2 regions of the Paenibacillus sp. FSL H7-0323 genome follow, and region 1 is predicted to be linked to the other one. Evidence: riboswitches for the same ligand, from Rfam matches in the RefSeq annotation. Region 1 holds a riboswitch; the other holds the start of a gene.
The links. A riboswitch is a leader RNA that binds a small molecule or an ion and turns the genes downstream of it on or off. The one in region 1 is predicted to bind preQ1.

Region 2: linked by a shared signal. The riboswitch ahead of MHH89_RS28190 (queuosine precursor transporter) and the one ahead of queF (preQ(1) synthase) in region 1 are both predicted to bind preQ1.

Annotation. Positions count from the first base shown of each region.
Region 1 is NZ_JBBODB010000001.1:1,692,211-1,697,949, forward strand. Features, by position in the region: gene MHH89_RS07740 (cysteine hydrolase family protein) at 1-452, opposite strand, end outside; gene queE (7-carboxy-7-deazaguanine synthase QueE) at 588-1,310, opposite strand; gene MHH89_RS07750 (6-pyruvoyl trahydropterin synthase family protein) at 1,303-1,785, opposite strand; gene queC (7-cyano-7-deazaguanine synthase QueC) at 1,785-2,447, opposite strand; gene queF (preQ(1) synthase) at 2,477-2,950, opposite strand; PreQ1 riboswitch class I at 3,114-3,157, opposite strand; gene MHH89_RS07765 (hypothetical protein) at 3,469-3,804, shown strand; gene murB (UDP-N-acetylmuramate dehydrogenase) at 3,869-4,780, opposite strand; gene MHH89_RS07775 (ABC transporter ATP-binding protein) at 4,931-5,731, opposite strand.
Region 2 is NZ_JBBODB010000001.1:6,305,423-6,311,161, forward strand. Features, by position in the region: gene MHH89_RS28175 (IS3 family transposase) at 1-457, opposite strand, end outside; gene MHH89_RS28180 (transposase) at 406-723, opposite strand; gene MHH89_RS28185 (methyl-accepting chemotaxis protein) at 1,808-3,496, opposite strand; PreQ1 riboswitch class I at 3,863-3,908, shown strand; gene MHH89_RS28190 (queuosine precursor transporter) at 3,919-4,632, shown strand; gene MHH89_RS28195 (AMP-binding protein) at 4,910-5,739, shown strand, end outside.

The DNA.
Region 1 (5,739 bases):
ACGATCTCCCTACTACTCAGAACCCCATTATCAAAGGTGCTATGAGCGTCTGAGACCAGTACACTTTTATATCCCATGCTGTATGCGCGTCTTATTGTCGTATCCAGACAGAATTCACTTTGCATCCCACAGATCACCAGATCCGTGATCCCGAGCTTTTGGAGTTCATCTTGCAGTTCCGTTCGGTGAAAAGCATCCCAAGTAGGCTTCTCAACGATAACTTCGCCTTCCTGCGGTGTGATGCGGTGACTGATCTGCCAAGTGGGTGTACCTTTTGTGTACTCCTCATCTTCGGTATGTTGAATATACACAATAGGAGTACCTGCTAATCGAGCTTTTTGCTGAAGGGAGACAATCCTTTCCATCACACCCTCTTCATCGTACAGCTTTAGATCATAGGAGAACATGGCTTCTTGAACATCGATAATTAATAATGCTGTTGATTGTTCCAAATGAATAACCTCCAAGAGCTTTTTTCAAAATCATACCAGAAACTGGGACAGACTATCTACCTACTAGAAGTTACAACTGTTAAAAATAAAAACCGAGTATCTGTAAGCAGATACCCGGACGATTTCATCAATCTTTTACTTGCCACGCTTATTATGCCAGATCAATGCATGCAGCTGTGGAAGTACACGAACCTTGTTCATATCCGAATCCACGATTACTTTATTAAACAACCACTCCAGCCTTCCCAGAAGCCGAGCAGAAATGTTGCCCTCTTCCGTGACATCATCATTACCAGGCTGCAGAAAGAGCTGCACATTCGGATATCGCTGGTGAACGTTTTTCGCATAATCAAAATCCTTATCATCAAACACTACGACCTTCAAGCTATGCGTAGAACGACCCAGTTTCTCCATCTTACTCATGATGTTATCTAGCATTTCCCAATTCGTTGTCATTCCTGAGCTTGGGGGTTTAGGACTGATTGTCAGCACATCCACGTCATTGAACCAATCCTGCCATTTACTCCCCTGAGTTTCTATCGCTGCTTTTATTCCACGCTCATGAAGCAGTTTGATGAAGGTACCCATTCCTTCACCAATCAAGGCAGGATTACCGCCTGAAATCGTAACACAGTCGAAATTATCTCCAGCTAATGCCAATAATTCATTTATGATTTCTTCTGCTTCCATCATGCGAACCTTATTCTTAGCCGTACCATCCCAAGTAAAAGCGGAGTCACACCAGCCGCAACGATAATCGCAGCCATAGGTGCGGACAAACATTGTCTTCACTCCAATTACCGCACCTTCGCCTTGAATAGTTGGACCGAACATTTCAATGACAGGAATCTTACTCACAGTCACAGCCTCCATACAAACGGTAGGATGGCCCTTCATCCGGAACATCTTCAGCCAGCACCTCTGCCCAAGAGGTTGGAGTCTCCCATAGCTTTACCGAGTACAAAGGCAACCCTGCTTGCTTAAGCTTGTAGGCAATATATGAAGACATATTCTCTACTGTGGTGCGGAAAGACAACAAGGCTACTTTGGAGCCCGTATTCGTTAACGTCTCTAACACAGGTTCATTTCCCATGGCAAGAAAAGCGTGATCTAAACGATCTACAAGGCTTTGTTGTACTGTCATTTTGATATCGCTGAAATCAATGACGAAGCCTTCATCCGAGTGGCCTTCCGCGGCCATAGGTTTGCCCTTAAGCACTACTTCGAGCTTATAAGTATGTCCGTGCAGGTTGCTGCATTTCCCTTTGTGTCCCACTAACTGGTGTGCCGCATCGAACGTAAATATTTTGCAGACTGAAACCTCGTTAAGCATTAAGAACCGGCCTCCATTCTCTCCGCCTCATATTGCTCAAGACCACGCTGACGCAATAGACAGGCTGGACAAGTACCGCAGCCACTGCCAATAATACCGTTGTAACAGGTCAGTGTGTGTTCGCGAACATAATCAAAATACCCCAGTTCATCGGCCATTTTCCACGTTTCTTTTTTATCCAGCCACATTAGGGGAGTGTGGATCGCAAACTCATAGTCCATAGATAAGTTCAGCGTAACATTCAATGATTTCACAAAAACATCACGGCAGTCCGGATAACCGCTAAAGTCCGTTTGGCAAACCCCAGTGACGATATGGGAGTACCCCAGTTGTTTAGCTAATATTGCGGCAAAAGATAAAAACAACAAATTCCGTCCATCGACGAAAGTACTTGGAAGCTCATCTCCTTCACCAGCCACGATATCTATATCCTGACGGGTAAGTGCATTGGGTGCCAGCTGATTGAGCAGCCCCAGATCAAGAATATGCTGTTTTACATTAAACTTAGCTGCTATCGCTGTTGCAACTTCGATTTCAGCCGCATGACGTTGATTATAGTTGAAAGTAACTACCTGCACTTCCTCATACTGCTGCAATGCCCAAACCAGGCAAGTGGTGCTATCTTGTCCGCCGCTGAATACGACGAGTGCTTTTTTGTTCATATGAATCTCTCCTTATCACAAGTTGGAATTTAGCGGTTGTCCACTTTTTCTGGATAGAGGTCGTGATTGATTAAGCGGTGTTCCGCCATCGCCTCATACTTCGTACCCGGTCTTCCATAGTTGCAATAAGGATCAATTGAAATGCCTCCGCGCGGAGTGAACTTGCCCCATACCTCAATGTAACGCGGATCCATCAGTGAGATCAGATCATTCATAATAATGTTGACACAGTCCTCATGAAAATCACCATGGTTGCGGAAGCTAAACAGATACAGCTTTAATGATTTGGACTCCACCATTTTTTGTTCAGGAATATACGAAATATACAGCGTGGCAAAATCCGGCTGACCCGTTACAGGACACAAGCTAGTGAACTCAGGGCAGTTGAATTTAACAAAATAATCACGCCCGGGATGTTTGTTATCAAACACCTCCAGAATGTCTGGATCATAACCAAACTTGTACTGTGTTCCCTGATTACCAAGCAAAGTAACTTCTTGCATTTCCTCTTTCAATCTTCCTTCTGACACGACAAAAAACCCCTCTCTTTTCCTTCGGCCTTGGCCGGTAATGGAAAGAAGAACGAGATTTCGAAAACTTGGCTCCACTAAGAAGAAACGGAAGCAACGTCCGGATAAAGGACAGCAACCGCTTGTACTGTTTAATATATTCTTAGTTTTTTATAGAGGGAGTTCGCGAACCTCTCCTGCACAACTTAGCGCAGACTTCTTCTTAAAGCATATTGCGTCTTGAACTATACCATGGGTAGCCCGCTCCTGACAAGTTCTACTCTTTACTGTTACCTTATATAGATCAGCAAATAACTCCAGATTAACGTGGATAGACCTGCGTATGTAGAGATTAGGAAGCTCAAAAACCACGGCAATTTGATCGCGGATTTCTTTTTAATCACATAAACTATTCATATGGTTAATTAAGATGTGGCAAAAAAAAGGATTCAAATCCTAAGAAAAGGGTAACTTATTCATAATAATCTTCGAGCTAAGGGTGGGAGCATTTTATGGAACAAAGTATACAGCAGCTTATGGATTGGCTTAACAATCATTTGAATGTAACAATCGCTATTGAAAAGAAAGAACTTCGTGATTTGGATAAAGTTCATTTCAATTTAGAGTCCGTAGATTTCCGGAGTGCAGACGACGTAATTGATGAATATCTTGGAAGTGCACTGATATTAAGAGGTTTCGGCAGCACACTTAACGCCGATGGTGAACTGGTATCCCTGCCACAATCCACTTATGATTTAGCTGTTGAAGGTCTTCAAATCGTAGACTTAGCCGACCGCAAGGCAGAAATAACTACGGACAGAGCTAATTACACCCTTTCAGTAGATTAAACGAACATGATTATGATAAGCAAAAAGAGCCCACAGCGATCTGCGGGCTCTTTTTGCTTATCATTTATTCTTCTCCAATGATCTCCACTTCCGTTTCCAGCTCTACACCGAATTTATCCTTCACAGTCGCTCTTACATGGTGGATTAGCCCGATGTAATCACTGGCTGTTGCATTATCTGCATTCACAATAAATCCCGCATGCTTCTTGGATACCTCAGCACCGCCGATTCTTGTACCCTGTAAGCCGCTCTCTTGAATTAACTGACCTGCAAAACGGCCTGGAGGCCGCTTAAATACACTCCCACAGGATGGATACTCAAGCGGTTGCTTCGATTCACGTAAATAAGTTAGTTCATCCATTTTTGCCTTGATCGTTAAAACATCACCGGAAGTCATAGCAAATTTGGCCTCAAGTACAATATACTCACCGCTTGCGAATACACTTTTTCTGTATCCCCATTGCAGCTCATCTCCTTGCAGAGTTACCAATTGCCCGTTCTTATTTATAGCTAGTGCACTATGCAGGACATCTTTGATCTCACCGCCATAAGCACCTGCGTTCATATAGAGCGCTCCACCAACTGTTCCTGGAATGCCACAGGCGAACTCAAGACCCGTAAGCTCCTTATCACGCGCATATCTGGAAACATCAATTATTTTGGCACCACATTGCGCATATAAGAGATTGTCGCGAATTCCCATTTCGGTAAGTCCTGCTGTTTGCAGAACGATTCCACGTACCCCTCCATCACGGATAATCACATTGGAGCCATTCCCAAGTACCGTAAGGGTTATCCCATTTTGTTCTGCATATGTAACGATCTTTTGAATTTCATCATAAGTAGCTGGTGCAGCCAAAATATCAGCTTTGCCGCCCATTTTAGTGTACACGTGATCTTTTAAATTCTCATGACTTTTCACTATTCCTGCGGTCATTAGCTGCTCTAGATCATCTTGAATTTTGTCAATATTCATGTTTTCATGCTCCTTTAACCATGTATAAATGATGGTCCTTGATCTATTTTAAAGAGTTATTATGAAATTGTAGGCAACCACAACTGTAACAACGAACAGGCTCCCTTGTCAATGACGGGAGCCTGTTCGTTGTATGTTTTTAGATGATAATTACACAGCTTTATAGGCAGCAAGCTCGTAAGGAAGACACAGTGGCACACCCGTACGTGGATCCGGAACGATATCCGCTTCAATTCCAAACACTTCCCGCAATACATCTGGTGTCATAACCTCAGTAGGTGAGCCTTCGCTAACCACAGTACCGGACTTAATCGCTACCATATGCTGCGCATAACGAGTAGCATGATTCAAATCATGCACGACCATGATAATGGTACGGCCTTCTTCCTCATTCAGCTTTTGCAAAAGTTGAAGAACTTCGAGCTGATGCGCCATATCTAGGAACGTTGTAGGCTCGTCAAGGAATAAAATATCTGTTTCTTGAGCCAACGCCATAGCGATCCAAGCGCGTTGACGTTGTCCACCAGAGAGACGGTCAATAGGGCGATCATGAAAAGATTCCATGCCCGTAACAGAGATGGCGTTGGAGATGATGTTGCGATCCTCTGCGGTCATCGTGCCAAATCCTTTTTGATGAGGGAAACGACCATAGCTGACCAGCTCAGATACCGTCAGACCGTCAGGAGCCGTTGGGTTCTGCGGTAGAATCGCTAGCTGACGAGCAACCTCTTTAGTTGAAAAGTTATGGATCGATTTGCCGTCCAGCATTACGGTGCCACTCTTCGGCTTCATAATCCGGGCCATCGTTTTGAGGATTGTAGATTTACCGGAGCCGTTAGCGCCCACTAGTGCGGTGATTTTCCCCGTAGGGATAGACAAGTTCAATCCCTTAACTATAGTAGCCTCAGCATACCCAATACTTAATTCTTCTGTATTCAAACGTTCTGACATGATCTACA
Region 2 (5,739 bases), 4.6 Mb from region 1:
ACGTAATGTCGGTAACCCATACTGAATTGGGTTTGCGTATTTTAAATTGCTGGTTCAGCGTATTCGGGGCAATCGGATGGTCATGATTGGAGTCAGTGGTCTGTACCCGATACGTTTTGGAGACAATGGAGCGAAGCTTCATATGTCGCATGTACACACTCACCGTGCGTTCGGTAACGGTATAACCTTCTTGATGTAACAGGCGGGTGATCTTCGGACTCCCATACCGCTTTTGATGGTCTGTAAAATGATACTGAATTCGCTTCATTATCGCAGCCTTACGAAGCATATGCGTACTGTTTTTTTCTGTCCGCCACTTGTAGTACCCGCTCCGTGACACATGTAGGGTCATGCACATCTTCTCCAAGAGAAACTCGGAGCGATGTTTTTCAATAAACTGGAATCTCAGTTCCTTGGTTTGCTGAAGATGTGCACTGCTTTTTTTACGATCGCTAATTCCTCTTCCACATCGGCAATCTTGATATCTTTTTCTTGAAGTTGACGGCTCATTTCTTTCAACTGTGCCTCGAGTTCTCGTACTCGATCCACGCTAGCTGCCGGCTCATTCTTTAATTCTCGATACTGGCTCATCCATTGATGCAGGGTACTTTTTGGGATGTTGAGCTCTTCCGCCAAGTCGCCCACTGTTTTTGTTTGCTCTTGAATGAACTGCACTGTCTGTTTTTTAAATTCTTCGTTATACCGTTGTCGATGTTCTCCCATGTGAACACACCTCCGTGGACTCATTATCGCCAGTCTGTTAACTACTGTCCACTTTTTATTCTAGCTTCACCAGAGGCGCTATTTGAGCGAAATAGGCTGAGTCTGGGTTGATTATGAGGCAATAGCGTCTCTCGAGTCCGAAAAAGCCTCCGAATGGCAGTTTTTCGAGTAATAGCGGCATCTGAGTCCGCAAGCCAGCAGCGAATGGCGTGCTGAGTCTAAGTGAGAGCTTCGCGCAAGCTAGCGCATGTAGCCGAGTCTATTGCTGTAAGTAGCATCGACGGAGGAACTTTGAGTAATTTGCAGTAAGTAGCATCCACGGAGGAACTTTGAGTAATTTGCTGTTGGTAGCGCCACGGATGAACTTTGAGTAATTTGCAGTAGGTAGCATCCACGGATGAACTTTGAGTAATTTGCTGTAGGTAGCATCGACGGATGAACTTTGAGTAATTTGCTGTAGGTAGCATCGACGGATGAACTTTGAGTAATTTGCTGTAGGTAACATCGACGGATGAACTTTGAGTAATTTGCTGTAGGTAACATCGACGGATGAACTTTGAGTAATTTGCTGTAGGTAACTTGGCTCCGGACTCAGGAGACCTTATTTGTGATAAAAGGGTTAATTTGGAGCGTTTTCGGACACCAGAGGCGCTATTTGAGCGAAATAGGCTGAGTCTGGGTTGATTATGAGGCAATAGCGTCTCTCGAGTCCGAAAAAGTCTCCAAATGGCAGTTTTTCGAGTAATAGCGGCATCTGAGTCCGCAAGCCAGCGGCAAATGGCGTGCCGAGTCTAAACGAGAGTATCGCGCAAGCCAGCAGCACATGACGCGCCGAGTCTAAGCGAGAGTATCGCGCAAGCCAACGGCAAATGACGCGCCGAGTCTAAACGAGAGTATCGCGCAAGCCAACGGCAAATGGCGTGCCGAGTCTAAACGAGAGTATCGCGCAAGCTAGCGCATGTAGCCAAGTCTAATCGAGGTTCCGCGCAAGCCTAGCGTATGCCCCCAAGTCTAAGCGAGCCATCGCAAACTAAAAACCCCCGTTCAACACTTTCGTGTGAACGGGGGTTTTAATTTACAAGCGTTAAATCTTAAATTGCTGCACAGCTTCTTGGAGTTTCTTGGCTTGCTCATACAGATGTTTAACGGTTTCTGCATGGCCTTCCAGTTCGACGCGCTGCCGCTCTGAGTTAGCAGCGAGTGTGTCCGCACTTTCTTGCGATCTTGATGTAATTTGTGCAGTTTCTTCGACGGAAGCACTGACTTCTTCTGTACTTGCCGAGATTTGCTGTGTAGCCGCAGATACGGATTGGATGCTGTGATTGATGCTTTGGATAAGAATCAGGAGGTGATTAAAGGCATCACCTGCTTCTGCTACTTTGCCGACTCCAGAGGCAACCTCAGAATTCACGTGGTTCATCTCGGTAACGGAGCGACTCATATCTTCTTGAAGCCCAAGTAGGAAGTCACGGATCTGTTCGTTTGCGTTACGGGATTGTTCAGACAGCTTGCGTACTTCTCCCGCAACAACAGCAAAGCCGCGTCCATGCTCTCCTGCGCGTGCAGCTTCAATTGAAGCATTCAGCGACAGCATTTGGATCTGTTTCGTAATTTCAGTAATACTGTGAACGACTTCTCCGATCATTACTGAACGCTCATTCATGATTTGTAATTGATCCAGCGACTGTAGGGAAGCACGTTCAACCTGGCGCATTTGCAGCACAGCGCTTTGAGCAATTTCATTACCGCCACTTGCTTCAGCGGAAGCCTCACTGATTTGCTCCGTGACTTCATTCGCTGCTGAGGCAATACTTTGAATGCCTAAATTGATTTCTTCCATTGCTCTCGAGTTATCTGATGCACTGCTAGCGATAGTCGTACTACCTTTGCCGATTTCTACTACCGATGAGCTGGAGTGTTCCGCCATATCATTGAGAACCTCAACACGTTCTTTTAAAGAGTTGGAATCCGCAACGACAGTATTAGAGGTTACCAGTACATGTCCAATCATTTCTTTCAGGCGTTGGGTCATCGCTTGGAAGCTTACGGACAACTGTGCAACTTCGTCATTTCCTTTAACTGATAATTCTTCGGTGAAATCTCCCTCTGCGAGCCGGGCACTATAAGCTGCCAGTTTTGAGATTGGACGTGTTATACGCACACTCATGAACCATGCACCAGTTAGGCCGATGATCAACGTCAGAAGTGTGATTCCGGCACTTGTCCATAGAATACTGTCTGTTTTTTCTTGAATGAAGCTTACGTCACTGCTTACACCGATAACCATCGTACTTCCGGGAATACCGATATAAGCTGTTTTATGTATACCATGTGCGTCGCTATATGTATCGCTTAGTCCAGTTTTTCCTTTAGAGGCTTGTTGCATTGCAGAGGATACGGTGACACTTTCTGCCCGTTGCAATTTTGCATCGTGATCTGCGGATAGAATCTCAGCTTCTTTCCCTTTCAGATTGACCAGAAAAATGGTTTCCACTCCATGTTGTTTCCTCTTTTCCTGAAAATAGAACTCGAGATTGGTGGCAGACTGATCGTTCTTATTTAGGGTTTGCTGGGCGTGCATTACGTTGAGATTCTTATATACGTCCTGAGCAGCGGCAGTAAGGATTTTGTTAATCTGCGGCATAACATAGCTGTTGAAGATACTGATAGAGATAAAATAGAAGCTGGTGCTTAACAAAAGAGACGTGAGCAACAGAACAACAAATAATAAACGCGTAAATTTGCGACTGATCGAATGCTTGATACGAAACATATCGTTCTCTCCTTTTTTTATGGACGGTGAGGTCATTTCTTTTTTAGTCTTCACTAGATACTCCATGCCAACTGCTGGAAATTGGCGACCCGAGATATATTCCATAGTTATGTCATATTTCTACTAAATGGATCGGGAATAAGGTGTTTGATACTATTCTATAGAATTAACCTCTGGATGAATAGTGAAAGTTTTGTCCTATAGAGCATTTTTTTCTGAAAAAAATGAATTATTGCTGACTATTTTAGATAATTGGCGAAAAAAAAGAAATGGAACTACCAATTTCATATAAAAATATTATTTTTATGGATTGTTAAGCGCTATTGTGATAGAGTATTAATGTTTTGTTCCGAAAATTTAATATTGTAAGCCGCGGTTCGTAACCATCCCGCGTAAACAAAACTAGGAGGAATTTCAGTAATATGTTTAATTTGCTGTGGGGAGTTTTATTTGTTATTGTCAATTTTGCTTTTTTTCTACTCTGTTACCGCTTGTTCGGGAAAAGTGGAATGTACGCCTGGGTAGGTATTGCTACTGTAATTGCTAACATTCAGGTAGCTAAGACGATTGCTATGCCATTTGATATTGTGATGACACTCGGAAATACGATGTATGTCACTTTATATATGACCAGCGATTTACTTAATGAGAAGTACGGAAGAGCGGAAGCACGTAAAGCGGTCTGGTTTGGTTTCTTCACCTTGCTTATGACTACAGTCATTATGCAGATGGTATTAGTATTTAAGCCGCAGGAGACCGATATCGCTCAGTCTTCTTTAGAGACGATTTTTGGGCTGATGCCTCGACTAGCTTTGGGTAGTCTTACTGCTTACTTCATTAGTCAGTTCCTAGATGTTCGGTTGTACTCTTGGATTCGTAAATATTACAGCACCTCAAGTCAGCTGTGGATTCGTTCCAACGGTAGTACGATGATTAGCTCCTTTGTGGATACACTTATTTTCTGTACCATTGCGTTTGCGGGCTTGTATGACTGGAATGTATGGCTTGAAATTTTGCTTACGACTTATCTAGCGAAGTTCTTACTAACCGCAGTAAGCACACCTATCTTATATATCGCCAGAACCTTTACTTTTGCTGAAGAGGGTTCACCATCATCCGTTCAAAAGAAGGACTAAACAACAATACAGCCAGCGCGTACCGATCATAATCGATGCGTGCTGGCTGTTTTTTCGTTGTAAGATGGACTTAATCGTTACATGAAAGATGTGTACATAAAAATAATATAAAGCTAAAATAAGCTATCGTAGCAATTCTAGCGGGTTAGTTTAACAGGAGCGACTTCGATGGCGCTTATCACATATCCTTTAGTTTGGGCTGGACTTGCGGGGCAGTCCGATTGAAGAGAATGTATATAATCGGTAGTCACAGAAATTACGAACAGGTGTGATCAGGATGAATCTAGTAGTTCCTATACTGCGTCATGCAGCACAGCAGCCCGACAGCATTGCCTTAACCCATGACCAAGCAAGTCATACCTATGCCACATTAGTAAAAACGATGCGGAGAATCGCGAATGGCTTACAGCAAAAGGGTCTGAGGCATGACAAAATCGCGATTTTATCTACGAATCGTATTGAATTTGTTGAGGTTTTTTTGGGGGCGATTTATGCGGGCTGTGTTCCCATTCCCTTAGATCCCAAGTGGAGTGCTAATGAACTGCAGGTTATTATAGAGCAGTGCCAGCCGACAATGATTTTTGCCGAGCCGGAAGCCGCAAAGAATCTGGTTTTCAAGGATCAAACGATCCCAACGCTGACCTTCTCAAATGAACGAACAGGTTCCTATGATCAGTGGCTGGCTGCCCTGAAGCCGGAGGCTGAGTTGGATGAGACGAATGAATTATTATTTATTGGCTTTACTTCAGGCACAACCGGATTGCCCAAAGGTTATATGCGTACCCATTTATCATGGTTAAAAAGCTTTGAGGTTTCGAATATTGCTTTTGAATTGGACGCTATGAAGGATGTTTTGGCACCAGGTCCATTTGTGCATTCCCTATCCTTATTCGCCGTAATGCAGAGTCTATATGGTGGAGCAACCTTTCATATCACACAAAAATTTAGTGCCACGCAGGTGTTAGAGTTGTGCCAGCAAATTCCGGGCGTGGTGCTGTTCGTCGTACCAACAATGATCGAATCCATGATGCAGCAGGCTGTACCTGGGCAGATACAGATTGATGCGATTATTAGCTCAGGTGCAAAGTGGTCGGAGTTGTCCAAGAA